DNA from 2 places in the Pseudoalteromonas sp. MEBiC 03485 genome. Region 2 is predicted to be linked to the other one. Evidence: riboswitches for the same ligand, from Rfam matches in the RefSeq annotation. Region 2 holds a riboswitch; the other holds the start of a gene.
What was found. Region 2 has a riboswitch for lysine ahead of dapA (4-hydroxy-tetrahydrodipicolinate synthase). Riboswitches for the same ligand answer to the same signal wherever they lie in the genome.
Positions count from the first base shown of each region.

Region 1: linked by a shared signal. The riboswitch ahead of lysC (lysine-sensitive aspartokinase 3) and the one ahead of dapA (4-hydroxy-tetrahydrodipicolinate synthase) in region 2 are both predicted to bind lysine.

Region 1 is NZ_SGBT01000001.1:2,435,998-2,451,312, forward strand. Features, by position in the region: gene EVU92_RS11285 (TonB-dependent receptor) at 1-6, opposite strand, end outside; gene EVU92_RS11290 (DUF4136 domain-containing protein) at 170-724, opposite strand; gene EVU92_RS11295 (ATPase) at 847-3,633, opposite strand; gene EVU92_RS11300 (hypothetical protein) at 3,633-4,178, opposite strand; gene EVU92_RS11305 (hypothetical protein) at 4,181-5,455, opposite strand; gene nhaD (sodium:proton antiporter NhaD) at 5,604-6,854, shown strand; lysine riboswitch at 6,942-7,114, shown strand; gene lysC (lysine-sensitive aspartokinase 3) at 7,196-8,575, shown strand; gene EVU92_RS11320 (4'-phosphopantetheinyl transferase superfamily protein) at 8,552-9,289, opposite strand; gene EVU92_RS11325 (sodium-dependent transporter) at 9,437-10,762, shown strand; gene EVU92_RS11330 (2-hydroxyacid dehydrogenase) at 10,869-11,852, opposite strand; gene EVU92_RS11335 (redoxin domain-containing protein) at 11,818-12,333, opposite strand; gene EVU92_RS11340 (NAD(P)-dependent oxidoreductase) at 12,448-13,329, shown strand; gene sbcB (exodeoxyribonuclease I) at 13,368-14,813, opposite strand; gene EVU92_RS21605 (hypothetical protein) at 15,078-15,254, shown strand.
Region 2 is NZ_SGBT01000001.1:673,599-688,913, forward strand. Features, by position in the region: gene EVU92_RS03160 (glycoside hydrolase family 97 protein) at 1-861, shown strand, start outside; gene EVU92_RS03165 (hypothetical protein) at 1,010-1,591, shown strand; gene EVU92_RS03170 (cysteine desulfurase-like protein) at 1,702-2,940, opposite strand; gene EVU92_RS03175 (2OG-Fe dioxygenase family protein) at 2,950-3,582, opposite strand; gene acnB (bifunctional aconitate hydratase 2/2-methylisocitrate dehydratase) at 3,779-6,376, opposite strand; gene EVU92_RS03185 (OmpA family protein) at 6,671-7,741, opposite strand; gene EVU92_RS03190 (OmpA family protein) at 8,194-9,252, opposite strand; gene EVU92_RS03195 (protein adenylyltransferase SelO family protein) at 9,578-10,990, opposite strand; gene EVU92_RS03200 (DNA-3-methyladenine glycosylase I) at 10,999-11,694, opposite strand; lysine riboswitch at 11,878-12,074, shown strand; gene dapA (4-hydroxy-tetrahydrodipicolinate synthase) at 12,212-13,096, shown strand; gene EVU92_RS03210 (2,3,4,5-tetrahydropyridine-2,6-dicarboxylate N-succinyltransferase) at 13,111-13,851, shown strand; gene EVU92_RS03215 (PLP-dependent decarboxylase) at 13,851-15,056, shown strand; gene EVU92_RS03220 (succinylglutamate desuccinylase/aspartoacylase family protein) at 15,062-15,315, shown strand, end outside.

The DNA.
Region 1 (15,315 bases), 1.8 Mb from region 2:
TACCATCTAAAACTCTCTTGATTTTGTTTAATCTGGGGTAGTGGGCTAGTTAGGCGCACTGAAAATTGCGGGTATTGTATCTGAATCACTGAGTTATACCACTCCAACCAGATTTCAGCAGGCAATAAAAAACCGCGCCAAGTGCGCGGTCTTTTTACTAAAACGGCATTTAGTTTTGATTAATTGATTGCGGTGGAAAGTTACTGAGAATGTTAGCAACAGTTTCTTTGATAACTTCAGTGCGCTTTTCAGGTGATTGGTTCTTTTGCAAACGACCTTCTTTAGCACCACGCCAAACTAATTGGTTAGAAGCACGGTCTACTACGTCTAAAATTAACGTACCGACTTCGTATTCGCGAGTTGTTGTTTGCGTGTTATAACCCATACCCCAGTAATTCCAGCGTGCACCGTAACCTACGTTGAAGGTATCTACATCAATTTTAGTATCAACTGATGCATGATAGTTAATAAGTACATCTGCTTGCGCTACATCAACAAGCTTCATGCCGCTTTTTTCAAGTTCGGCATTAACTGCTTCACGCACACGTTTTTCCATTAAAGGACTAATTTGGTAGTTCGCTACGTTTTTAGTCAAGCTGGCATTAGGTACCCAAGAGAAGGTTTTATAATTACTAAAATCTGCAGATTTGTCGTAATCCCAATCAGGCGTTTTAGCACAAGCCGCTAAAAATAATACAGCCGTCGCGATTAATAAGTTCTTCATATTGTTTGCTCCTTGGCAAAATTTCCACTACTTGATTGATAACATAACACAAATAATACTCAACTGAATGATTATTTAAATACTATGGCACATTTACAAATAAGTACTGTAATAGTTTGTAATTAAGCACTGTGTTCAACTTCTATCCAGTCTTTTTCATCGACCCAGTTTTGCACCCCATCTTTGACAGTACGAATAGGGACAATGTAATCACAGCTAACTTGTGGTTTAACTGAGGCAAAAATCGGCACGAAGCCAAAGCTAAGTGCTGTTTCGATAATTGCTTTTTGGTTTTGCGGGTCGATATCGGCAGCTTCATCGATATAAATCGGAATACGATACAGGTTTTGCTCTTGATCGCTTAATAAGTAACGAATAAACAGCATGCCACAAAGTAGCTTAATGGTAATCCGGGTACCGTTAGAGCCGGCTGAGTCGATTTTCTCGAAGTGCTCAGTGTCACCAGCACGATTTACCACTTCAAAGCGAATATCGAATAAGTCTGTCAGTGTTAAACCTGCTTTTTCAGAAGCAAGCTTAATTAAATGATCTTTTGCTTCGTTTACCGCAGACTCGCTATAAGGCTCTTGGCTTAATAAGTCGAGGGTATCGCCTTGCTCAAACTGATTTGAGGTACTAATGATGGTATCAATGCTATCAACCAGCATCTTGCGCGGGATAACATTAATTTTGAATGCTTGAAGGTTAGAGATCCGATGTTGACTAATGCCTTTATTAAAGCTATTCATTTCACGGCGCAAGCGGTCTAAGTCTTCACGCAAGCCTTTAATGGTAGCTGCCACTTCGGTTAATGCAACTCGGCCTTGACGCTCAACAGCATCGCGCTCGTTATCAATGTTATGAAACGCGCTGATAAGCTTTTCGTATTTAGTAAACTCATCGTTTTCGTTATCAAATTTAGTAATACCCGCATTATAAATATGCATGTAGGTGTTACGTACGTTGATATCAAAGTTACGTAGTTCTTGGCAGTCTTTGTTAAAGTGATGAATGAGGTCACTTAAGTTATCAAAATCAATACTGATTTCAATCATGTATGGTGTGACTTTGCCTGAGTAAAAATCAAGTGTGTGATCGATACGTTCAGATTTAACTTGGCGTAAGCGGTCAGCTTGGCGCGCAAGCAAATCTTTTTTCGACTTGATAATTGAGCGACGATCGCTAATTGAGCCACTGTTCTTTTGAATGTCTTGCAGGTAGTCGTCAACTTGTTCGCGTTCTGCATTTAATTGCTCTTTTAGCAGAGTTTGTGCATCGACAGATTGCTGCATCACTTCAAATTGTTCAAAGCGTTTTAATGCTTCTTCAGAGGCCATTAGCTCATCATACAAGGCATCTTTTTCTTTTTGCTTTTCAGCGACATTAGCAGCTACTTCGCGCTGTTGTTTAAACTCTTTCAGGGAGTTTTCAAGTGCAGCGAGTTGCGCAGTTAATTGCTCTTTGTTTTCGCCTGTTTGCATTTGCACAGGGCTTAGCTTTTTTAGTTTAATCGTCGCACCAGGAAGAGTCAGTACACCGCCTTTTACGTTTGCCGATAACTGCTCTAAAAACTCACCGAAGGCATCTTCGTCTGTGATATCAACATCACCATTGCTGGTGGTGGCAAACGATAAGATATCTGGGTTTAAAATACGCGAAATTTCTTCAACTTCTTTTAAAGATAAATCTTCACGCATACGGGTGAATAAATTGAACTCGAGGTTTTTTAACTGTAGTTTTAAGCTCTTAATTTGCTTTTGTGTTTCGCTAATGCGGTAATCAAGTGTGTGTAAGCTTTGACCTTGGGCACTGCTTAATGAATGCGAAAGCGACTCATAATCTTGTTTAAGCTGCGTAAGGCTTACTTTTAAGGTGGCTTTGTTAACTAGTTCAAACTCAGATTTAAGTGCTCGATAGTCTAAAAACCACTGCTCAATTTGAGTTTGCTTACGCTCAATGTCACGTGATTGCTGAATATACAGCTGCTGCTTTTGGTCGAACTCATGTTTTTCGTGCTCGATATCTTCAAGGGCAATATTTAGCTCAGTGAGTTGCTCTTGTTGATAGGTTTCAAAGTCAATCAGTGCTTGGTCAATTTTTGGCGCATAGGCGGCAAGTTTGCCTTTTAAAACCGTTTGATTCTCAAGCATAGATTCAAGGGCTGCGATAGGCTCTTGCATTGACTCAAGGGCTTTTAATTCACGTTTAGCGCGATTTACCTTATCGAATGAACGTCGCCATACTTCATAAAAATCGACCCGTGAATTTGACATATGACGCTCAAATACACGTAACATAAAGCGCTTAACATCACTGGCTCCTAACTTGTGCAAGTTAAGAATACGGCGGAAAATTTCTTTGTAAATTGCAGAGTCTTGCACGTTATTGAGTGGGATCATCTTTAAATTGATATCGCCATCAAACGGGGTTGCGCCGCCAGTAAGTAGGGCGTTCAGCTCTTGCGCTTTTAATTCAATTGGGTTGAAACCTTGCTCTTTTAAGTGATTAAAAAGCTTGGTGAATTTAACAATTGTCTTGCCTTGGGTGTAGTGATCTAGGTTTAACTTACCTTGATAGCAAAAAAACTGATGCGCATAACCAGCAATTTTACCAAGGCCAGCAACACCAATAACCACAGGGCCATTAGGTAGGTCAGCTTCAAGTAAAATATAGGATTGATCTGACGAAAAGTAGAACTTACGAGTTTCGTCTAAATCGTGGCCATCCCATTCTGTTAAGCGTAAATCATTAATTAACGGAAATTGCAGGGCATTAATAACCGAGCTTTTACCGGTATTATTCGGTGCACAAATTGAGCTACTTTTATCCAGTGGGATCACGCATTTTGCATAGCCTGCGGTATTTAAAAGCGCAAGTTTGCTGAGTCCGTAAAGGCTTTGGCTTTGCATTATTCGTCATCTCCTAGATAGGTTTCTTCGTTTACTTCCATTAATGCATCGATATAACGATAAATTGGCGCTTGCAGCATAAAGCCATTTTCTACTTCGCGAGCAAGGCCTAAACGCACCATACGTAGGTACACATCTTTACGTAAATCTGAGCCAGAGAATATTTCTAATTGATCAAACAAGTGCTTGTTGATTTGCACTAAGGTTTGCATCAGTTCAAGGTCGTTTACCTCGTCAAATAAGGCACGCATAGGATCTTTACCAGTATTGGCATAGTGCTCAATCAAGATGTAGATAGTCAGCGCGATGGCACGTGAAATTTTACCCATGTTTGGGGTGCTCTCGTCACTACCAAAATAGTAATAGCCACGGCTATCATGCTGTAGGTCATGGCCGAGTGCATTAAAAAGGGCACGGTAGGCATCAATGTGTTGGTCAAGCTCTTGCCACATCAGCGTGTCTTGTTCACTAATGTGGTAGCCTGACGTGAGCTTTTTATTAATAGCTTGCAGATGCGTTAAATCATCTAAATTAATATCTGTCATGGTTATTGCTCTGTTGCTTTTTTATCGTCAGCAATCGATGAGTTAAATGGGTAAAGAGAGAAGTGTTGCTGGGCAATTTTTATTTTTACTTTCTCTTGGCTTTGGCTAATTTCAAGGTCGCCATCGCTAATTAATTTTTGATACAAGAACAGCATTTCGTCAGCTTCTAGATCTGGGTAGCTTTCATCTAAGAAACTAAGCAGCGGCTGAGCTTTTTTGCTGGCTTTTTTAAAGCGTTTTCTAAATTGTGTTTTAACGTCGTTGTAATCAGGGATATGCGGGCTTTGATAGGCGGGCACATCATCATGCTCTGGTAGCTGATATTCATCGTGCTCAAAGTCGACTAAGCCTGCCATATAGGCCACGATATGACGTTGTTGACCAAGTGAAAAGCGTTGTGCATCCGAGACAAAGTTTGGTTGTACCGCACTTAGCATGTTATCGACGCCATTTTTACGCACTAAACCAAGTACTTTGGCTGCTTGGCGAGTAATTAGGTTGTTACGGCGTAATTCTTCACGTAGCGGCATTAGCATATCGGCGCTTTTACGTAAGCTTTCACGACCAACTAAATGCATTTCTAAAATACGGGTTCGCAATTGCTCAAGCATGCGTTTGTCTTGATATGACTTACCTAGGCGGTCAATTTGTTCGATTTGTGCGCTTATTTGCGTTTCGATGGTGTTAAAGCAAGCGTGGAAGTCACCACGTATATCAACCATTTCAAGCATAGGTTCAATGTATTCATCAAACGCTTCGATCACTGCTTGATAGCGCTTTTGCAAAGATTGCACGGCGTTGTTTGCTTTAGCTTGCTCAACAATATTTAAAATCGCGTTTTCATTGTGGGCAAACAATTTCATTATTTTACGTACCCGATCATCCATAATACGGCTAAAGCGGCGTAGCTCGTCGTAATCTTCAATTTCACCTGCTTTAGCCAAGCGACTACCAAGGCGAGCTAAATCATCAACTAGTACACTAATTTCTTGGGCAAGACCTAGGTGTTCTTCTTGTAGCAAGAAAGTCGCAAAATCAGCAATCGCTCGATTGATTTCTAATTGCGATGATTTCGCTAATGGAATGATAATATCTTGATTTAATAAACGATTTGTTTCCTTATAAATGCGTTCATTTGACCATGAAGGTTGTTTTTGTTTTATCGCATTTTGTACGTCTTTCAAACTGAAATCAGCCATCTTAAAACGTTTAAATAGCAGTTCTAACACCCCCCAATGTTCAGTAAGGGTATTTAATAACTTTTTAGCTGGGATCATAAGGCTCCAGTAAATTCAGACTTAGGTGTTAGCGATTAGTAGTAAATTATGTAATTGATAATAGTTTTATGCTTTCTATGCTGCTAGAATCCGCGCCGAAACACTCGACTTACAATTTTTACATTATTATAAAGGTTGTTCAAACACCATGGTAACCCCACTTATCCTAACCCTGATAGCGGTGGCATTTTTGCTTATCGTTATAGAGGATATTATCCATGTAAACAAGGCCAAAACGACGCTTTTTTTTGGCACTTTATGCTGGATTATCTTATTTATCTCTCCAATTCATGGGCAAAGCCCAGAAACCATACAACATCAACTGGATCACAATATATTAGAGATCGCGACTTTGTGGCTGTTTTTAATGGCAGCGATGACCTTTGTTGCGTATTTAAACTCTAAAGGCTTTATCCAGAATATTGTTCATAAAATTATGCCAAATCAAATCAGTGAACGAAAGTTGATGTTTCTGATTGGTGGCTTTTCTTTCTTATTTTCATCGATATCAGACAATATAACTGCGACTTTAATCTCACTTGCGGTGGTGATGTCACTAAAATTAGATCCTAAAAAATTAATAAAATATGCAACCTTGATTGTATTTAGTGTTAACTCGGGTGGGGTGTCGTTGATCACGGGTGATGTTACAACTCTGATGATTTTCTTAGACGAAAAGGTCACCATTGCTAATTTACTATTATTAATTGCGCCTGCACTGACAAGTGTTGCACTGCTTGCGGCAATGTTATCTGTAGGTATGTCGGGTAATGTAGTATTTGAAAAGCAAACAGCTCGTCGTATTGAAAAAACAGATATTACCATTGCGGTTATCTTCTTCTCGACGATTATTGCCACGTTAACTTTGAGCGTGCTTTATAATGTGCCACCGCTTTTAACCTTTTTATTTGGTTTATCACTAATGTTTTTGGTTGCGCAATTCTTAATGCGCAAAAAAGACGTCAACAAAAAAATTATCGATTATATTCGTGAGATTGAGTACGACACCTTATTGTTCTTCGTAGGTGTGTTATTGCTGGTTGGTGCATTAAAAGAAGTAGGTATGCTTGCTAAGTTTACTCACCTATATGAGTTGATGGCGCCTGAGTATGCAAACTACATGATGGGGCTATTATCAGCAGCGGTAGATAACGTACCTTTAACTGCAGCACTTTTAAAAGCAGATATTGTGATGAGTCCACAGCAGTGGTTGTCGTTTACATACGCAACAGGGGTAGGTGGTTCAATGCTTATTATCGGCTCTGCGGCAGGTATTATCGCCATGAGTAAAGTAAAAGCACTGACCTTTATGAGCTATCTTAAAATGTCGGTTTATTTATTAATTGCTTATACCGTTGGCTATTACGGGTCGCACTTAGCAGGCAGTTTAATTTCATAAAACAACTTGACAGCTAGACGTCTAAACGTTAACTTTCAAAGCCTGCTTTTTTAGCAGGCTTTGTTATTTTAACCAGGTGTTAACTTAACATTCAGAAGAGGTGCGATACTTAGGTAGTTAATGTGAGGTGACGAACGCCGATGACCATTAATGAGGGAAGTACTCGCCGAGAAAATTAGCCGGACGTCACGGTTACTTTTCGGTTTATGGGGCTGAATCCTCAAAACTGTCACCAAACTAGGTGGAGAGCTTCTGGCATGGACTACTCTTTATTTTCAAAGCACCCCCTTGCCGAGTTCTTCTTGAATTACTGTGGATAGTTTTCCACAAAAGGAGACGACATGAATACCCAATTAGCCGCCAACACAAAATCAGATTACGTTGTTGCAAAATTTGGTGGCACCAGTGTAGCTAACTTTGATGCTATGAGCCGCTGCGCAGAAATCATTTGTGCTGATAATCAAGTACGTATTGTTGCTGTGAGTGCCAGTGCAGGCGTGACCAATCATTTAGTTGCATTGTGTAAAGCTGATTTGAGTGCGGCTGAGCGTGACGAGCACATTACTGGTGTGGTCGCCATTCAAGAAGCTATTTTAGCTGAGCTATCGCTTGATGCTGACTTAGCTCATGGCTTTAATGAAACCCTCAAAGCCTTTCAAAAACTGGCATCAGAAGGGGTTAAGTCAGTAGCGGAGCAAGATGAGCTACTTAGCTTTGGTGAGCGTTTATCATCGTATTTATTTACACAAGTATTGCGTGGGCAAGGTCTTGATGCGGTGCGTTTTGATGTACGCAAGGTGCTAAAAACAGATAGCCAATTTGCTAAAGCAACACCGAATGTTGCAGCAACCGCTGCGGCTGCTAAAGAGCATTTAGTGCCGCTACTTGAGGACCACGTTGTAGTAACTCAGGGTTTTATTGGTAGCAATGAACATAATCAAACAACCACTTTAGGGCGTGGAGGTTCAGATTACAGCGCGGCATTACTTGCAGAAGCAATTAACGCAAAAAGCGTGCATATTTGGACTGATGTTGTGGGTATTTTCAGTACTGATCCGCGTTTATGCGCTAAAGCAAGCCCAATTGCACGCTTGAGTTTTGATGAAGCGGCAGAGATGGCAACGTTTGGTGCAAAAGTACTGCATCCTGCAACCATTTTACCTGCGAGCCGTAGTCATATTAGTGTGTTTGTTGGTTCAAGCCGTGAGCCACAATTAGGTGGTACATGGATTGAAAAAGAAAAGTCTCAGCAACCAGGTATTCGTGCAGTAACACAGCGTAAAAACCAAATTCTGTTAACGGTTAAAAGCCCAGAAATGCTCCTAGCGAGTGGTTTCTTAGCGCGTGTTTTCACTATTTTAAGTGAGTTTAATATTTCGGTTGATTTGGTTACTACCTCCGAGATCAGTGTTGCAATCACTTTAGATAACGCGCCAAATGCATCACGCCCTGAGCTGGATCAAGCTTGTTTAGATAAGCTTTCTGAGTTTTGTCATGTGTCGGTCGAGAATAACTTAACGCTGGTGGCTTTAATTGGTTCTGAAATTCAATTACGTCAGCAAGAAATGAATTTAATGCAGGTATTAAGCGACTTTAATATTCGTTTAATTTGCCACGGTGCAAGTAAACATAACCTGTGCTTTTTGGTGGAGCAAAGCGAGTCAGATGACGTTGTGCAGGCAATTCACAGCCGATTATTAGAAAGCCAAGTCGCGGCGTAAGTCGCTAAAGCTAATAAAAGAGCACTGCCAGTCAGTGCTTTTTTGTGCCACAACACTTATGTCAAAGCCTTCAATACAATTACTTCTAGCGCAGAAATTATGTTTACGTATTTCTTCAAATACATTGGGAGCGAGCAGTTTCGCAATCGGCTGAGCACTTGCCTTAGCAAGGGCTTCTTTTAATGTCCAAATTCTAAAAAAACACTGTGCCTGTTCATCGGGTGCATCAAAACTGCTGATTAAGTCAACTTCATCTTGATGATAAAAATGCTTTGCAAGCTTGATAAAAGGGCGAGGTTTGTTGCTTTGTTCAATATCAAAACCAAGCAGCTGCTGAGCTGGGTTGAGGGCAGCACCTATCAAACCATTTGAATGAGATAAGCAAGCCCAAACAGACTCTCTAACGGGTGTATGTAGTTTCAGCTTACTGTCTTTGTCATCAAATTGGCTTGATATTTCATTGAGCGCTAAATCATCATGAGGGTAAGTATGTTTGTATAAATACTTTAACGTTAAGCGAGTCGCTAAATACTCTTGTTTAGCTGCGGGCACTTTGCGTTGTTCAAGTACACATAATTCAAACTCACTGAGCAATTTTTCAATAGCTAAGCTTGAAATATCGATGTTTGATGCTTCCATTAGCATAATTTGCTGTGCCGTGTTGTTCGGCTGCAGATTAATAACTAAGGTGTTTGAAAAATAGTGGCTGCTCATGATTTAACGCTTATACGGGGGTTCGTATTTAGTTTTGTTTATTTTTACAGCAAATGAACTTGTAAGAGCACGAACAACTCAAATAGTTTACGCAGTTGGCTGTAATTATGGTTTAATGAGGAAAAATAATAACAGATTTATAGATGTATGGCACAAGTTCGTGACGGCTTTCACAGCCGACTAGGTTTCGTATTAGCCGCTTCAGGTGCGGCGGTAGGTTTAGGTAATATTTGGGGCTTTCCAACACAAGCGGCAAACCATGGCGGCGGTGCATTTTTACTTGTTTACTTCATTGTTATCTTCTTATTAGCGCTTCCAGCCCTTTATACTGAGCTGTATTTAGGCCACCAAGCGCAAGCTAATCCGGTAAAAGCATTATCCAATGCATGGCAAGATACGGCTCCTAAAGTGGGCGCTGCAGCAGGCTACATAGGTCTGTTTGGTGCAATTGTGATGTTAAGCTTTTATTCGATAGTCGCAGGTTGGATGTTAGCGTATGCACTTGAGCCAATCGCTAGCTTCTTGGGTTTTACTGAGTTAAGTAACTTTTTGCATAGTGATTCAATGGTACGCAACTTTGTGTTTACGCCGCTGATGCTTATTCTAACTGCGAGTATTATCTTAAAAGGGGTTAAATCAGGAATCGAGACTTGGTCACGCCGCTTAATGCCATTATTGCTAGTGTTATTAGTGGCGTTAATTGCTTATATCGCTACCCTAGATGGTGCGATGGATGGCTTTGCAGCCTACTTAGTGCCAGATTTTAGTCAAATTCTTGATGCAAACTTAATTATTGCGGCAATGGGGCAAGCGTTCTTTTCATTGTCGTTAGGTGTAGGCTGTATGATGGTTTATGGCTCATATTTAAAGCCTGATGCGAACCTGCCTAAACTAACCGGAACAGTGGCGTTGCTAGATACAGGGGTTGCCTTTTTAGCGGGTTTATTGATTATACCAGCTATTTTTGTTGCTCAGCATAACGGTGTAGAAGTGTTTAGCAACGGTAAATTAGTAGGTGAAGGGCAGTTAATTTTTGCAATTTTACCTGAGCTGTTTAGTACTATGGGGCAAATGGGCTTACTCGTTGGATTATTGTTTTTCGTGTTAATGTCAATAGCTTCTGTTACATCAACAATTTCATCAACTGAAATTCCAGTGGCATTTTTAGTTGAGAACCACAGTATAGAGCGCAAAAAAGCGACTTTATTTGTAACTTTAATCGTCTTTATCGCTTCATCAGTTATTATCTTAAATTTTGACTGGTTATTTGGTTTGGTGATTATGGTGCTTACGCAGTACCAACTTCCTTTAATGGGACTGTTCTATTTCATTACTGTAGGCTGGTTATGGAAACGTGGTAATAAATTGCATCAAGTCTCGAGCGGCCCTCATTATTGGTTTGCTCAGTATATTCGCTTTGTGTGCCCGTTATTAATGACAGCAGTATTTGTGAACGTGGCGTTGTTGAAATAGAGTCTTGAGCTGCGAGTTACAAGTTTCTAGTTTCGAGGTAAAAGACAAAAGTAAAAAGGCGTGGGGTTTAAACCTCACGCCTTTTTTAGTCTAAGGTACGCACTCATTAACTAACTTCGTTAGTTAATGGTAAGCCTTGGCTTATTTCATTAGCACTTTGTAGTGTGGTGCAGGCTATTTCGCTAAGCGCTTCTTGGGTGAAGAAGCCTTGGTGGCCTGTCACTAACACATTAGGAAAACTAATAAGGCGTGAAAAAATATCGTCTTGCATGATTTCTTCGCGATGATCTTTAAAGAATAACTCTGACTCTTGCTCATACACATCAAGTCCTAAGTGTCCGAGCTTTTTAGACTTAAGCGCTTGAATACATGCTTGGCTATCGAGAAGTGCACCACGAGAGGTGTTAATTAACATAACACCGTCTTTCATTTTTTTAAATGCACTGCTATCAATTAAATGATGGGTGTGCTCGTTGAGTGGGCAATGTAAAGAGATGACATCACTTTGTGTGAGCAATGTGTCTAAATCACATAAAGTATAAGGGCCTTCACTTGCCATTGGGTCACAGACGAGTACTTTAGCCCCAAAGCCATTTAAAATATTCACTAAAGCTAAACCGATTTTGCCACAGCCTATAATCCCAATGGTTTTTTTAAACAGATTAAAGCCAAGTAAGCCGTTTAAATCAAAGTTACCTTCACGTACACGGTTAAAGGCTTTGTGGGTTTTACGGTTGAGCGTTAGCATTAGAGCAATACAATGCTCTGCGACAGCTTCGGGGCTATAAGCCGGGACGCGGCAAACCTTGATGTTATGCTCTTTGGCTGCATCAAGGTCTACATTATTAAAACCTGCACAGCGTAATAAGATTGCTTTTATGCCTACAGCTGCCATATCTGCAATGACGTGCTTGTTGACAGTATCGTTTACAAACACGCACACCGCATCGAAGCCTTTACAAAGAGGAGTTGTATTGATGTTTAAAGACTGCTCAAAATAACTGAGCGAAACAGAGTCAGCGTATTCAGTTAGATTCCTTTCAAAAAACGGTTGCTCATATTTTTGCGCACTGAATAAGGCCAGTTTCATCATTTAAATTACTCTCTATCACCATTTTGAGGGTTTCGGGTTTGGTACGCGGGGCATATCGCGCAACGAGTTGACCCTCTGAGTTTATAAGAAATTTGGTGAAATTCCATTTAATTGCGCGGTTTTGTGCAATTCCACGGGTATGACACTTTAAATGATTAAATAAAGGGTGGGCATCAGGGCCGTTAACTAATACTTTGTTAAAAATAGGAAAGCTGACATCAAAGTGCTGCTGATAAAAAGCTTGTAGCTCATTGCCATCAAGGGGCTCATTGTGGCCAAATTGATTACATGCAAACCCAAGCACAGTAAATCCTTGCTGTTTATAGTCTTGATAGAGCTTTTCAAGGCTTGCCATTTGTACTGAAAAATTACATTTACTGGCAATATTGACGATAAGCGCTGTTTTTCCTTGTAGCGATTCAAGGCTAAAATTTTCACCAGATGCAAGCTGGGCGTTGAAACGATATATACTATCCATGTGTTACCTGTGTGTTTTTGACTGGTTTAAATGAACTTTTTTTCATTCGCTTTTTAGTTAATCGGTTGAGATAATGAAATTGTTACTAATTTATCACTCAAATAGGTCAGTTTTATGTCAATGAAAGTCGCCTTCATCGGATTAGGTGTAATGGGTTACCCAATGGCGGGTCACCTTGCTAACGCAGGTCACAACGTGACAGTTTACAACCGCACAACAGCTAAAGCGCAAAAGTGGGTTTCAGAATATCAAGGTAGTTATTGTGAAACGCCAAGTGAAGCAGCTAAAGGTGCTGATATCGTTTTCATGTGTGTAGGCAATGATGACGATTTACGTTCAGTTGTTTATGGTGAAAATGGTGTTCTTGTAAGTATGCATGAGGGGAGCTATTTAGTAGACCACACCACAACGTCGGCTGAAGTTGCACGTGAAGTAGGAGCTCAAGCTAAACAGCAGGGTATTGCATTTTTAGATGCGCCAGTCTCTGGTGGTCAAGCAGGTGCAGAAAATGGCGTGTTAACCGTGATGGTTGGTGGCGATGAAGCTGATTTTAATGTTGTTCAGCCTGTGATGGCTGCTTTTAGTCGCTTTAGCCAATTATTAGGCGAAGTAGGCTCTGGCCAACTTTGTAAAATGGTTAATCAGATTTGTATTGCCGGTGTGGTGCAGGGCTTAGCCGAGGGATTACACTTTGCAAAACAAGCCGGCCTTGATGGTGAAAAGGTCATTGAAACCATCTCTAAAGGTGCAGCAGGCTCATGGCAGATGGAAAACCGCTACAAAACCATGTGGGCTGGCGAATACGAATTTGGTTTTGCTGTTGATTGGATGCGTAAAGATTTAGGCATTGCTCTAGATGAGGCAAAGGCAAACGGCGCAACTTTGCCGATGACGGCAACAGTTGATCAATATTACGCTGATGTACAAGCTTTAGGTGGTGGCCGTTACGACACCTCAAGTTTATTAGCGCGCATCGAAGCGTTACATAAAAAGTAATACCTATAAAAACGCGACAATGATTGTCGCGTTTTCAATTACATGCTTTGTGCGTAATTGTACAAGGCTTTTAAAATATGCAGATTTTTCTCGTTATCATCATTTTCATGAGCTAGATTCTCAAGTGTGATCATGAAATCTTGCCCACTAATTGATGGATTATCTTCGCCATGCATTAGTTTGTTTTGACAATATTGGCGCCACTTTGCCAGTTCATCTTGGCTGAGTGTTTGAGGCCAGTTTCGAGCTCGGTATCTAAATAACAAGGTGGCAAACTTTTTATCATCGAAATCAAGCTGCATTGAGGCTAATTGCTCAGGGCTTGCATCACGTATCATAGCAAATTTTGCTTTATCAGCATGGCTGGTAAAACCATCATAAAGTTGATAGTCAGGGTTAGTGGTTTCGCCATAATCACGTTGTTCGTTAAACACTTCGGTTACTTTGTCGCGAAGCTCAGTGTTGGCTTTTAAAACAGCGAGATTTTGTAAGCATTTTTCGCGGTCAATACCTAATCGAGCTGCGTTCTCTGGTAACAAGGTTTTTGCTGGTGCAAGAATAGGGCATTTATTCAAATGCACGAGCTTTAAGCCAACAGGTGCTTCACCTTCACCAAGGTCACTGTGTTTTGTGTAAAGACGCGTGCGCAGCTCTTCAACAGATAAATCTAATAAGACTTGCGGATCTTCAGTCAAATTAAAGCAAATAATGGCGTTTTTATTGACAGGGTGAAAGCTCATTGGGGCAATCCAGCTTGTGCAGCCCTGACTGGCCGGAATTCGCGATGAGGTGTGCACTAGTGGTGTCATGTTAAACACATCGACTAAATCAGCCAGCGCTTTTTTAGAGCGTAAGCTAAAGAAAAACTGATATAGCTTAGGCTGCTTTTCTTTAATTAATTTAGCCAAGGCTATAGTTGCTGTTACATCGCTTAATGCATCGTGAGCCGCAGCGTGTTCAATACCATTGGCAACAGTAAGGTGTTCAAGTTTAAAGCTAGGTGATCCATCTTCTTTAAGCGGCCATTCAATGCCTTCTGGGCGTAACGCGTAACATGCTCGTACCAGATCAATGATATCCCAGCGGCTATTATTGTTTTTGTATTCGCGCTCGTAAGGGTCATAAAAGTTACGGTATAAGCTGTAACGCGTGACTTCATCATCAAAGCGAATGCTGTTATAACCCGCTACACAGGTGTTCGGTTGACTAAACTCAGCATGGATCTTTGCCATAAACTCAGCTTCAATCAAGCCTTTTTGCATCGCAACTTGCGGTGTGATGCCCGTTATTAAACACGCTTCAGGATGGGGCAAGTAATCAGCCGCTGGCTTACAATACTCAATTAACGGCTCACCAATAATATTTAAATCGAGATCGGTACGAATACCTGCAAATTGACTCGGGCGGTCTTTTTGCGGGCTTGCGCCAAATGTTTCGTAGTCGTGCCAGTAAATTGTTGGTTGCTGTTGTTCTGGATATGCCATGCATTAAACCTTGCTAAGCGTCGGGCCGCTTTGACTTATTTTTTGAATTAACAGAATTATGGCATAGAGGCTTGTTAGATTATAGGGCTAAAGGTGTCGAGGCTGTTCAGTGTATGTTTTAAATACATGGTTAGTATAAAAAATGGCCTAAAAGCCTAATTTTATGCTTATATAGAGCCTAGTCGTTAGTTTTTACCTTATTTGTATTTTAGTGGCTCGGTATTTGCTAACGAAAACTATCTTTAACAATGAAGGAACAAAAAAATGACTTTATCAGCTTTATTACTATCTACTTTAGCATTCGACGCTGTGCCAGCTTCAAGTTTTGATACAACAAAACTTCAAGGTTCAGGTGGAATCGTAATTATTAAAGAAAAGAAAAAGGAAGAACTACAAGGTTCTGGTGGAATAGTTATCATTAAAGAAAAAAAACCTAACTAAACAATAGACTATTCAAAAATAACCAGCTCAAACAGCTGGTTTTTTTTGCTTCATAGTAATA
Region 2 (15,315 bases):
TTATATGAAAAATCAAATGTAAGCCAAGTTAAAACAGGTTATGTAGCTGACGGTGGTAACATCAAGCGTATCGATGAAAATGGCATTGTCCGTAAAGAATGGCACGATGGTCAGTTCATGGTAAACGAGTACCTATACAACGTGAAACTTGCTGCTAAGCATAAGATTAGTATCAATACGCATGAGCCAGTAAAAGATACTGGCCTACGTCGTACATACCCGAACTGGATTGCTCGTGAAGGTGCTCGTGGCCAAGAGTTTAACGCATGGGGTACACCGCCGAACCCACCTGAGCACATTCCAATGCTTGCTTTCACCCGTATGCTTGCCGGCCCAATGGATTTCACACCAGGTATTTTTGATATGGGCTTTAACGGTCTAGGTGCCGATACCAATCGCCCACAAACAACTCTAGCGAAGCAATTAGCGCTATATGTTGTAATGTACAGCCCAATTCAAATGGCCGCTGATTTACCACGTAATTACTTGGCCAAGCCAGATGCATTTCAGTTTATTCAGGACGTACCAACTGATTGGCAACAAAGTATTGCACTACAAGGCGAAGTTGGCGATTACGTTGTATTTGCACGTAAAGAGCGCAAGCGTGAGCAATACTCAGGTAACGACTGGTATCTAGGCGCTGTCACAGACGAAAAAGCCCGCACTTTAGAAGTGAAATTAGACTTCTTAGATAAAGGCAAAAAGTTTGAAGCGCAAATCTACCGTGACGGTGATAAAGCACAGTGGGTTAATAACCCTTACGACTTAAAAGTAGAAAAACGCATTGTTACTGCTGATGATAAGTTGACGTTAAAGCTTGCTACCAGTGGCGGCACAGCGATTCGATTTAAAGCGATGTAAGTTGCTAAAAATTATGAAAAGCGCGGCATTTGATGTCGCGCTTTTTTATTTGCTTTGAGAAATAGGAGCACTAGTAATGGCTATGCTCACTTGCAATTTACCTTTCTCAAAGGTAAATTTTTTGAATGATTACTCAAGTAAGTAAAGAATGGATCCTTTAGAAAGACTTGCACAGAGAAATACCGCACATAAAACAGCTCGTAAAAAAGAAAAACGTGAATTACTTTGGCATATTCCGATCACTGTAATCAGTATTTTGACTTATATGTCTATTTATATCTTTTTAGTGACTGACGACATAAATCCGAATGATTTGCCAATAACTGTAAAGCCAGTATGGGTGGTTTCAAATCTACTAACTCTGGGGCTAGGTGCCACGCTCTTTGTAAGCAGTATTGCGTTTTTAGTATTGCTATATTTTTTAACGAAATATATAAAGGTAAATATTTTAAAGCTCAAAGTGGCAACTATAACTACTATGCTATTTCTGGTTAGTATATCTTTTTTTGCACTTGGCAATTTTTGTAACAGCCTAATTTATAAAAATAAAATTTTAATTGCCGATTTCATGCATTTTGGATTTTATGAACCTCCTACTCTCATTCAGATGGCTTTAAACTGGCTAACCATCTTAATAGTTATCTTGTTACTTTCTTTAAATTTCATCATTGCTTCAGCACCTTTCAAAGCCAGAAAGCACTTTAAAACTAGTTTTCTTGATAACTCATAACTGTAACAACTTAAACTATAAGTAACTGACTGCTCTGTAGATCTCCCCCCATAAAAAAGCAGCCTACTAGGGCTGCTTATAACTTAAGGTTTGAAGCTAAAAGCTCGGCTTTAATCTGCTAGTAATTGATCAAATAAATCAAAAACTTTATCGAGCTCTTCAATAGTGTTGTAGTGCATACAACCAATGCGAACTACGCCGCCGGTTTCTAATACCCCTAGCTGCTTACATAAGCCTTGGGCATAGAAGTTACCATCCCACACACAAATGTGCTGCTTACCTAAAAACTCAGAAACAATACGTGGCTCAATGTCTGCAAAAGTTAGTGCAAAAGTCGGTGTACGCTCAGATAAACGATCTAAAGCATCAATACCGAACAACTTGATACGCGGATAATCAGCCAAACGCGTTAAGAAATGCTTACTTAATGCCATTTCGTGTTGTTTAGTGATAGCAAATGCAGCAGCTAATTTATCTCGGCGTGAGTGACTATCATCAAGCTCACTAATTGCAGCAATGTAGTCCACAGCAGCAATTAAGCCAGCCAATGCTTCAAAGCTTTGTGTTCCAGTTTCCCAGCGACCTGGCGCAACATCTTTTGCAGGCTCAACTTTATATGGCGTGAAACCTTCTAGGTGCTCACGTTTGCCATATACAATACCAAGGTGAGGGCCAAAGAACTTGTACGCAGAGCAGGCTAAGAAGTCGCAATCAAGTGCTTGTACATCCACAAGCTCATGAGGTGCATAATGAACGGCATCAACATATACTAGCGCACCAACAGCATGTGCAAGTTCAACGATGCGTTTAATATCATTAATTGAGCCAGTAGTGTTCGATGCATATGTCACTGCAACAAGCTTTGTTTTGTTAGATAAAAGGCTTTCCAAGTGTGCCATATCTAAGCTGCAATCAGCTTCGTTGATAAGGGTAGTTTTTACAGTAGCGCCTTTATCTTCAGCAGCTTGCTGCCAAGATGATACATTTGAGAAGTGATCAGCATTGGTGACGATAATTTCATCACCTGCAGTCCAATCACGCGAGATTGCACGGCTAAAGCTAAACGTTAAGCTTGTCATGTTTGCACCAAACACGATTTGCTCTTTAGATGGCGCATTTAATAAGTCGGCTGCAGCTTGGCGAGCGTTTGCCATTAACTCTACTGTTTTGTCACTTGAGAAAAATGCACCGCCTAAGTTTGAGTTGTAGTAACCCAAATAAGCAGTCATGGCACTTAAAACTGACTGTGGCACTTGAGAGCCACCCGGGCCATCAAGGAAAATCGGTGACTGACCGGCAACTTGTTGCATAAGCGCAGGGAATTGGCGACGTAATTGCGTTAAGTTCATGATATACCCTTACGCAGTTAGTACGAAGCAATCAAGGTAACCTTCTTTGCTTGCGTCTAATTTATTCATTGGGGTTGCGTTATGCCATACTTCACGGTCATTAATAAGCGCAAACATGCCGTCCTTAATTTCCATTTTGAAACATGGCTCAGCTTGTTGGTGCTCATAAACAAGTAGCTCACCACCTTCTAGGTTTTCATGTGATACACCACATACACAAACGTGATCAAAACCATCTTGGTGAACACCTTCAGGCGCAGCAGGTGTGTCGCTGTCGATAGCAAGCATTCTAAATTGGTGAATTTCAATATTGCGGTCATCGCTAATACCTGTCATATCACGAAACTGATTAACGATTTGCTTCATGCCATCAGTCGCTAATAAGCTATCTTCTAGGTTTTCATAAGTACGCTCAACATTACCTTGAAAGGTATTAATTGAGTCATCTTGCACGAATGCTTTTGTTGGTTGTAATTTTAATTCTCCATCAACAACTTTAATTACTGAATAACGACGCTTACGAAACTCACCATCTGCGTATGGATTCGCAGGTAGGTTAGCAAAAGAAGGTTTTACTGCGTCAATATGCGCTTGGCTTACAAAACGAAGTTGTAGAAGGTTCTGGTTGTTTAATGTAGTCATTTAGATCTCGCCTTAATACGTTGAGAATATTGGCGAGGATTTTAATGCAATTGATAGGAAATTTTTGCGTTATTATGTAAACAGCAATGATTATTTATGTAGATTTAAGATCGAATAAACAAGTAATTTAGAAATTTTATCTAAAATAAAAAGCCCGCTTAATGCGGGCTTTTCTTGCAATTTAATTTATCTCTAATTAAACAGCTTGTTGAACGATTACTTGGTCTGCCTTTTTAGTGTATTGAGGCATACGGTGGAAGTTCAGGTAACGATATGTATCAGCTGCCGTTGCATTGATCTTATCTGCATACTCTTGGTACTCAGCAGGTGTAGGTAATTTACCTAGGATTGCTGCTACTGCAGCAAGCTCTGCTGATGCTAAGAATACGTTCGCGCCAGTACCTAGACGGTTAGGGAAGTTACGCGTAGAGGTAGAAACAACAGTTGCTTTATCAGCAACACGTGCTTGGTTACCCATACATAGTGAACACCCTGGAGTTTCGATACGTGCACCTACGCGACCAAAGATACCGTAGTAACCTTCGTCAGTAAGCTGGTCTTTATCCATCTTCGTTGGTGGTGCAACCCAAAGTTGAGTTGGGATACGACCACTGAAGCCATCTAGTAATTTACCTGCGGCACGGAAGTGACCGATGTTAGTCATACAAGAACCGATGAATACTTCGTCGATTTTCTCGCCTGTTACGTCTGAAAGAAGACGTGCATCATCAGGATCATTTGGAGCACAAAGGATTGGCTCTTTGATGTCAGCAAGATCAATTTCAAGTACATGTTTGTACTCTGCGTCAGCATCAGCTTCCATAAGCTCAGGATTAGCTAACCACTCTTGCATTGCATTGATACGACGCTCAATAGTACGCACATCACCGTAACCTTCAGAGATCATCCACTTAAGCATTACGATGTTTGACTCTAGGTATTCAGCGATAGACTCTTTAGAAAGCTTAACTGTACAACCTGCAGCTGAACGCTCAGCTGACGCATCAGAAAGCTCGAAAGCTTGCTCAACTGTTAGGTGCTCAACACCTTCGATTTCTAGCACGCGACCAGAGAATTCGTTGATCTTACCTTTCTTCTCAACAGTAAGAAGACCTTCTTTAATACCGTAGTAAGGGATAGCATGTACTAGGTCACGTAATGTGATACCTGGCTGCATTTCACCTTTGAAACGTACTAAGATTGACTCTGGCATATCAAGAGGCATTACACCAGTTGCTGCTGCGAATGCTACCGCACCAGAACCCGCAGGGAATGAAATACCTAGAGGGAAACGAGTATGCGAGTCACCACCAGTACCTACTGTATCTGGTAATAACATACGGTTTAACCATGAGTGGATTACACCGTCACCTGGACGTAGTGATACACCGCCACGGTTCATGATGAAATCAGGAAGTGTGTGGTGAGTATTTACGTCGATTGGCTTAGGATAAGCTGATGTATGACAGAAAGACTGCATTGTTAAATCTGCAGAGAAACCTAAACACGCTAGATCTTTAAGTTCGTCACGCGTCATAGGACCTGTTGTATCTTGCGAACCAACAGTTGTCATTTTCGGCTCACAGTATTGACCAGGACGTACGCCAGGCATGTTACATGCTTTGCCAACCATCTTCTGAGCTAATGTGAAGCCTTTACCAGAATCAGTTACAAGAGCTGGCTTACGGAAGATATCTTCAGCTTCCATACCTAGTGATGCACGCGCTTTATCAGTTAAACCACGACCGATGATAAGTGGAATACGACCGCCAGCACGAACTTCATCAAGAATTACGTCTGATTTAAGAGAGAAAGTAGAGATAACTTCATCTGTACCGTGACGCTTAACAACACCTTCGTATGGGAAGATATCGATTTGGTCACCCATGTTTAGCTCATCAACAGGTAGCTCAATTGGTAACGCACCAGAGTCTTCCATTGTGTTGAAGAAGATAGGAGCGATTTTACCACCTAAACATACACCACCAACGCGTTTGTTTGGTACGTGAGGAATATCATCACCCATGAACCAAAGTACAGAGTTAGTTGCAGATTTACGAGAAGAACCCGTACCAACTACATCACCAACGTATGCAAGAGGTAAACCTTTCGTTTTAAGCTCTTCTAGCTGTGCGATTGGACCAACTTCACCTGGTTTGTCAGGATTGATGCCATCACGTTCATTCTTCAGCATTGCTAAAGCATGTAGTGGAATATCAGGACGTGACCATGCATCAGGTGCAGGAGAAAGGTCATCAGTATTTGTTTCGCCAGTTACTTTGAATACTGTAACTGAGATTTTTTCAGCAACTGCAGGCTTGTTTACAAACCACTCAGCATTTGCCCAAGATTCGATTACTTGCTTAGCAAACTCGTTACCTGCTTTCGCTTTTTCTTCTACATCGTAGAAAGCATCGAACATTAATAATGTGTTTGATAAACCTTTAACAACGATTGGTGCTAGCGCTTCGTCATCTAAAAGATCAATCATAGGTGCGATGTTGTAACCACCTAACATAGTACCAAGTAGCTCAGCTGCTTTTTCTTTTGATACAAGTGGAGAGCTCGCTTCACCTTTTGCAACTGCAGCTAAGAAACCTGCTTTGATGTAAGCAGCATCATCAACACCTGGTGGTACGCGATTAACTAGAAGATCAACAATAAATTCTTCTTCGCCTGCCGGTGGATTTTTGATTAGTTCAATAAGATCAGCCGTTTGCTGAGCATCTAATGGCGCTGGTACGATACCTAACGCGGCACGTTCTTCTACGTGTTTACGATATTCTTGTAGCACAATATTGCCCTCTTGGTGACGTGAAAGTACTCGGTAGTAGTAAGCTAAATACCAATTAAGACCCAGTACTTATAGTATTCTGACGGTTAATTATAAAGCTTTTAAGTATAGATGAAAATCCATGCTGTAGTTAGAGGCTTTAATACTCACTATAAATAGCATGAATAGTACTAGAAAAAAACGCTATTCAAATGAATATTTATTAAGAATCATTCCTATCTATCAATTTCTAGGGCTTTAAAATGAAAAAACCCAGCACTAGGCTGGGTTTTAAAATTTGCGTAAAGGGTTAGATTAACGCTCTACTTTAACACGCTCAATAACAGTCACTTTCGCTTCAACACGACGGTTTTCAGCGTGAGCTTCTGGCGTATTTGCTGGGTTTTTAAGACGCTCTTCACCTAAACCAACAGTAGTAAGACGCATTGGGTCAATGCCATCTTCAATTAGTTTCTTAGCAACAGCATCAGCACGTTTTTTAGATAACCACTTGTTGTAGTCAGCTTTACCTACTGACGAAGAGTGACCTTCAAGTACTACGTCTGTTCCTGGGTGCTCTTTCAAAAACGCAGCAGCAGCATCAATATCGTCTAAGTATTGTTGAGATACTTTAGATGTATTGTTAGGGAATGTGATTAGTAAAGTCTTAGACACTTCACGGTCTTCATACAATGTACAACCAGTACCATCAACAGCATCTGTCATTGGTGTATTTGCACACTGGTCATCAGCATCTGGGATATTATCTCCATCGCTATCTACTGGCTCAACAGCTACAGGAACAACAGTTGGAGCTGGCTCTACTGGCTCAGCAGGAGCGCTTTGATCACCAAATATATAGCTAAGACCTAGCTTTGCACCAACATCTGTGTAACCACGGTCAAGACCTTGATATAAAGATGTTTCAGCGTTGAATGCAAAGTTATCGGTGAAGTAATGTTGGTAACCGGCACCTACGTTAGCAAACATTAGATCTTCATCAACAGCATCAAGATTTTTTAAACCAAAAATACCGTAGAAAGGACCACCGCCAAAATGATATAAGCCATCAATACCGTAACGCTTACCACTTTCAGAGCCACTTACAGTGGTACCGGCTGTGGTTTCAGCGCTCCAGTCAAAATCCATATCAGCATATTCTAAACGAGCACTCCAATAATCGCTGAAGCGGTAACCTAATTCCAAACCCCACCCAGTTGAGTCATCTACATCTAAACCGCCAGGTGGATAGTCACGGATATTTTCCCAAGAGTTATCATAATAATCGCCAAATGCGCCTATATAAAAACCTTGTTTTTCTGCAGCGATACCTGAAGCACTTGTTGCAGCAAGCGCTAAAGCTATAGTTAGTGATTTTAGTTTCATGTTTCATTCCCTTCCATTTTAGTAACTAAAGGCAGTGTAGCCTACACTCAGTCAAGATAGGTGATGAGTAATTAATCCAAACTTAATAAACTCAAACAACTAGTAAATTTTTATAATTCCATAGCATCAACTAAATACAGCGACATAAAGCACCTTAATAATCCATGTCGGACTGGTGCAAATTACACGTCATTAAAAATAATTATATAACCTAATAATAATTCAACAAGGTGATTAAACACCATACTACAATAATTTGAACTTTGATTAGGTGATTCATATCAATATATGATGGTTATTACATCTAAAATTGGTACAAATTAAGATTAACTTGTTTCTTAGGAAAGTAAATATTGAATTTCATTCAAAAAAAGGCCGGACTAATAAAATTAGTCCGGCCCTAGTTATATATTATTAATTAAATAAGGAATTTCTACCTTAAATATAATAACTTACTTACGAAGTACTTTAACTTTTTCAACGCTCGTGATTTGAGCTTCTACGCGACGATTCTCTGCATGTGCCTCAAGTGTATACGCTTTATTTTTCAAACGCTCTTCACCATAGCCAACCGTAGAGATTCTATCTGAAGAAATGCCGTCTTTAACTAGCTCTTCAGCAACATCTTTAGCACGCTTTTCAGAAAGCATCATGTTGTAATCAGCGTCACCAACTGCTGATGCATGCCCTTCAAGTACTACTGAAGTACCTTCATTTTCTTTCATAAAGGCTGCAACATCTGCAATGTCGCTAAAGTATTGATTAGGTACTTCTGCAACGTCATGCGGGAACGTAACTAGTAAAGTTATAGTTGCCTCTTTTTCTTCATACAGAGTACAACCAGTGCTGTCGACAGCATCAGTCATCGGTGTGTTTGCACACTGATCATCTGCATCCATTACACCGTCATTATCACTGTCAGTTGGTGCAGCGACTACAGGTGCAGGCTCTACCGGAGCAGGCGCACTTTGATCGCCAAAGATATAGCTAATACCCAGTTTAGCACCAACATCTGTATAACCACGATCAAGACCTTGGTATAAAGATGTTTCAGCATTAAAAGCAAAGTTATCTGTGAAGTAGTGCTGGTAACCAGCACCTACGTTTGCGAACATTAGATCTTCGTCAACTGCATCCAGATTTTTAAGACCGAAAATACCGTAGAAAGGGCCGCCACCTAAATGGTATAGCGCATCGATACCGTAGCGCTTGCCGCTTTCTGAACCACTTACAGATGTGCCATCATTAAGCTCTGCATTCCAATCGAAGTCCATATCAGCGTACTCTAAACGAGCGCTCCAATAATCGCTAAAACGATAACCTAATTCCAGACCCCATCCAGTTGAATCATCTACATTTAATCCACCTGGCGGATAATCGCGAACATTTTCCCAAGAGTTATCATAGTAATCGCCGAATGCGCCAATATAAAAACCTTCTTTTTCGGCAGCGAAGCCTGTTGTACTAGTTGCAGCAAGTGCTAACGCAATAGTAAGTGATTTTAGTTTCATTATTTCCTTCCCATTTTCACAATAAAGCTATTGAAGCTAATGTATTTCGAGTACTTAAAACTATATAGCAGCTTAAAAACTAATTTAATGAAATTTTATAAACAGCTATATTTTATATTTACTAATACTTTACTATTAATAAAAGTAATCTATTCAGTGGCAATTTATACTAATTAAAACTTTCAAACTACCAGCATAGTAGTGTAACACCACTTAAAGCAATAATTTACTTTAAATCAATGATATCACCAGTCAATGTCCTGCTCAATCTACGAACATTTTAAAGCGATAAATAACTTTTTTCTTTCAGAGGTGTAACTATCATTTATGTGCCACAGAAAGTTTGATAGTTTTTGTCACCATCACTTGGCAACTCGTACCAACTTTGATGTTCTTTAAAGTATGTGTATGGCTCTGAAATCACTTCAAGAAAATCATTTAATAATAAGCTACTACCTGCTTTTTCAAATTCAGCTATTATGCTTTCTATATTATGATTACGCGGGATGACTGCAGGATTAACGGCTCTCATGACGCTGTAACTTTCAGCAGTTGTTCTTAGCTTCCACTTCAAAACCCACCCTTTCAACCTACAATCCACAGTAAAATCACTTACTAAAGATTCAGTGAGTGCATTAAATGTATTGGTATAATCAAGTTGATGCTGCTTCATTAAAGCAAGTAATTCTGAAACCAAAACATGATCACCTTCTTGCTGACCTGCTAACCCTAATTTCTGCTGCCACATAGCCTTAAATGCATCATTAAATTTATCAGCAAAACCATTCACAACCGACGAAAGTTTTTCTACGGCACCATCTTGCTCATCAAATAAAGGAATCAAGCTTTCAGCTAAACGCGCAACATTCCAATTGGCAATATTGGGCTGATTACCAAAAGAATAGCGCCCTTGGTGATCAATCGAACTGAACACCGTGTCTAGGTCAAACTGGTTCATCATCGCACATGGGCCATAATCGATAGTTTCACCACTAATCAAAGTGTTGTCGGTATTCATTACACCATGTATAAAGCCAACTCGCATCCAACTTACGACCAGCTCAACTTGTTTATCTAATACAGCAGTTAAAAACTCAATGTAGCGTTGCTCACCAGCACTGCTAATTTCAGAGAAATGACAATTAATTGCGTAATCGACCAGCTTTTCTAGCCCTTCAATATCCCCTTGCGTTGCTAAGTATTGAAATGAGCCGACACGAATATGACTTTTAGCTAAACGAGTAACTACGGCGCCTGGACGAGGCGGTTGGCGATAAACGGTTTCACCGGTAGCAACGACTGCTAAACAACGTGTAGTAGCAATACCTAGAGCATTAAGAGCTTCACTCATAATATATTCTCGCACCGCAGGACCAATTGCACAGCGACCATCACCACCACGAGAAAATACAGTTGCGCCAGCGCCTTTTAGCTGTAAGTCCCACAATGTGCCATCTTGATCTGCAATAGCACCAAGTAAATGTGCTCTGCCATCACCCAGACGCGGTGAAAAATGACCAAATTGATGACCTGAGTAACCAAGTGCAACTGGTGCAACGTCGTTACTTATTGTTGAACCAGTTAAGAATTTAGCTAAAAACTCGCTGTCATGATTAATCGAAAAATTATCAGCTAACTGATCATTAAACAGTAGCAATTTAGGCTCAGCCACAGCACTAGGCATATCTTCAATCGTGAGCAGTTCACTAATGTCTGTGTATCGAGATTGCAGTTTCATAATTTTCCTTAACGCGTTGCTACACCTACGCGGTTATCACCCACACCATAGGCAACAAGCTGACTAAGCGCCTGCAGACTATAGCCACTTTGCTGTTGTAATTCATTGAAGAAGTTTTGCGCTGACTGTAGTGACTTTTTAGTTTGTAAGCCACCGTCTATCAATTCGTGGGCACGCAAGTAGGCTTCTACATCACGAGAAAGCAAAAAGGTATCTTTACCTAGCGCCCGTAAAGCGTATGGGCCAGTATTCCCGCCTAAACGTGCACCATGCTTTTTGAGATAAGCCCATAACCCAATAATATTATCACTTGGCCAGTCAGCAATAAACTGACTAAAGCTGCCATGTTTCTCCGCGACTTCATGGATCATATACGCATTTTCAGGGATTGTTTGTACTTTTTTAAAATTACGAACAATTCGTTCATCACTGGCTTTTTGCTCGAGCATATCCGGCGGCATCATTAACAATTTTTCAATGCTAAAATCCCAAAACACTTCGCAAAAACCAGCCCATTTATTGTTAATAACTGACCAATAAAAACCACTTTGAAAGATTTTACGAGTAAACTCTTCTAACCATAAATCATCATGCATTTTGGCAATATCAGTATCATCGAGCGGGTTTGATAGCAGTGCTCGCAGCATGTCTTCGCTACCCTTTCGAGATACGGCTCGCTGATAAATATCGTTAAATTTTTCCATCATTTTTCCAATTTATTTGGTTAACGCTAAGTGTACGTAAAAACACGGTTATACGTAACCATGTTGCAAAATTGGTCACTAAAAAACAAACTCATCAGCTTGACACCTAGATGGCTAAAATGCTTTAATCGCCGCCAATACCCTATTTAACTATGTTGGCTTTTACCTTAAAAGCGAGCATAAAGGGCTGGAAGAGGTGCGTTATTCAGGTAACGTATGGGAAGAGCACAGACTCTGTTGATCATACGTGAGGGGAATTAACGCCGAGAAGTAACACCGTTTGTGAGGTGCTTATTTCGGGCGACTGGGCTGAATCCCAGCGACTGTCACCAACAATAGCAAAGCGCTATTGATTAGTTTGGTGGAGAGCTTCTGGTCTTAGTATAATAAGGCCGTCGCGTCTATATTATTTTAAGCCCATTCGCTCTTCGAATTATACCTTGTTCGAATGACGACATGCGGCCCCATTCAAATGTTCCCGCATATACTCTTCGAATACCTTATAAGTTCGTGAGAGATGATCAACAATTTTGATTTAAATGACTATCCATTATGGACAGCGCTTGTCACGCCATTTTCTGAATCTGGCGAGGTCGATTACACGGCCCTAGAGCAACTGGTCACTGAACAGCAAGCCGCAAATAACGGCATTTTATTGCTTGGCAGTACCGGTGAAGGACTAGCGCTTTCACTTAAAGAACAACAAGCCATTGTCGAGCATGTTTGCCAATTGGCACCGAGTGTGCCACTGATGATCGCTGTGGGTGGCATGAACCTAAAGCAGCAAATTGCATGGGTTGAATACTGCAATCAGCTGCCAATTCATGGCTACCTGTTAGGCTCACCTCTGTATGCAAAACCTGGTGTTGTGGGTCAAACACATTGGTTTGAAAGCCTACTTAACGCAAGTCATCACCCTTGTATGTTGTATAACGTACCAGGGCGCAGCGCAGTTGAAATTTCACCACAGGTAATTAAAAACCTTGCCGACCACAAAAACCTTTGGGCTTTAAAAGAAGCCAGCGGCGATATTAGCAAGTTTGAAGGCTTTAGAACGGCATCGCCAAAACTTGCCATTTTCAGTGGCGATGATGCACTTATGCCGTATTTTGCTCAAGCCGGTGCAAAAGGTTTAGTTTCGGTTGCCGCTAATGCTTGGCCAAGCCAAACCCATGAGTTTGTTAAGCGCTGTTTAAGTGGTCAATACCCAAATCTATTCACTGATTGGTCGCAAGCAATTCAAAGTCTATTTGCTGTAGCAAACCCAATCCCCGTAAAAGTACTGATGCACCTGCAAGGTAAAATAAATACCCCGCATTTACGTCCGCCACTTACGCATTTAGAGCTTGAGCAAACAGACGGCATCACCCACGCAAATAACACTATTTTATCTTGGAACTAAAAACAGGTTTTATCATGAGCTGGTTAGAATTATTAAACAACTTAGAATCAGGCGCAGTTCGCGCAGCAACACAAGACGAGAACGGCAACTGGCATGCTAATATTGAAGTTAAACAAGGCATTTTAGAAGCATTTAAAAATGGCACTAACACCGAGTTCCCAGGTGGTTTTGTTGATAAGCACAACTTAGCACCACAAGGCTTTGCAGCAGATGCAGGCGTACGTATGGTACCAGGTGGTAGCAGTGTTCGTCGTGGTGCACACGTTGCTAAAGGCACTATTATTATGCCACCAGCGTATGTGAATATTGGCGCGTTCATCGACGAAGGTACTATGGTCGACAGCCACGCATTAGTGGGTTCATGTGCACAAGTGGGTAAAAATGTTCACCTAAGTGCAGCAGTACAATTAGGTGGCGTGCTTGAGCCTATTGGTGCAAGCCCAGTGGTTATTGAGGATGATGCATTCATCGGCGCAGGCTGCGTAATTGTTGAAGGTGTAGTTGTGAAAAGAGGCGCGGTACTTGCGCCGGGTGTGCGTTTATCTGCAACCATTCCAGTCTACGACTGTATTAATGAGCGCCAGCTAAACAAAGGTGAAGCAATCCCAGAAAACGCGATTGTGATCCCAGGTTCTCGTCCTGCTTCAAACGCATGGGCTCGTGAGCAAGGCCTAAGCATGTCTTGTGCATTGATCGTGAAATACCGAGATGAACAAAGCGATGCATCATTACTGTTAGAAGAGGTTTTACGTTAATGAGCTTTATGAGCACGCCCATCAAGCAAGCAGTTGAACAAGTAGCAACGCACCTTGATACGCCATTTTTTATCTATGATTTAGATAAATTAACTGCACATTTAAATCAACTGACGGCGCAAACCGATGTGAAACTTTGGTACGCAGTCAAGGCCAACCCGCTGTCTCGCATTATTCAATGTTTAGACAGCGCAGGGTTTAATTTTGATGTTGCAAGTAAAGGTGAACTTGAGCAAGTACTTGCTCAAGGCATCGATAACGAGCGCGTGCTCAATACTGGGCCAGCAAAGAGCCCTAAACAAATTTCACATTTTATTGCTCGCGGTGTACGTACTTTTGTGGCAGAGAGCATTAACCAAGTTCGCTGGTTAAACGAACAAGCAACAAAAGCAAATTGCCATCTGCAAGTATTATTGCGTGTACAACTTCGTTGGCCAGACAGTGAAAAGAACCCACTTGGCGGCGATAGTCTCACCCCCTTTGGTTTGGGCTGTGATGAATGGCAAGCACTAACAGTAAGTAATTACCCAGCACTTAACTTTGATGGTCTGCATATTTTCCAATGGGGCAACATGCTCAGCACCGATAAACTCGCTGAGCTATGGCGTGCCATGATTGAGCCATTACAACGACTCGCTAACTCATTAAATATTAACCTTAATGTTCTCGATTTGGGTGGTGGCCTAGGCATTCCTTATACTCAAGATGCTAACCGACTTGATTGGTCTGCACTTATCGAGACTCTGGCGAGCATTAAAGCGGATGCCGGTGTCAATGAGCTTTGGATGGAACTTGGTCGCTATGCAGTGGGCGAGTGTGGTCATTACGTAACGCCGATTGTTGAGCGTAAAGAAAATTACAATCAACAGCAGGTGATTTTATCAGGCGGTATTAACCATTTACTTCGCCCAGCTGTGACAAGCCAAGATTTTCCTGCGGCGTTACTACGCGAATCGACGGCTGAGCCTGCAGCAATGACGTTATACGGCCCACTTTGCACCGCGCTTGATTGCTTAGGTGAGCACCTCTTAGCTAGCGATTTAAATGAGCAAGACTGGTTGGTATTCAGCCAGTGTGGCGCATACGGCTTTACCGAAAGTATGCCGTACTTTTTATGCCACGAATTAGCGGCTGAATACATCCTTGAACAAGGCAGTATTGAGTGCATCCGTAGCGCTGAAGATGCTAGCTATTATTTAAGGTAATCGCCATGAGTAAAGAACTAATCAGCCAAGAGAATATTGTGGTTGGCGAGATTGCCAACGGCCTTCCACTGACAATCCCTGTGTATCGCTTAAAAGGCGATGGCACAGGACCAAGCGTGTATATACAAGCTAATATGCATGGCGCAGAAGTACAAGGTAATGCAGTAATTTATCAGTTACTTGAACAGCTAAAATCTCTAAAGCTACGTGGCGACATTACTCTTGTGCCTTATGCCAACCCAATTGGTTGTAACCAAAA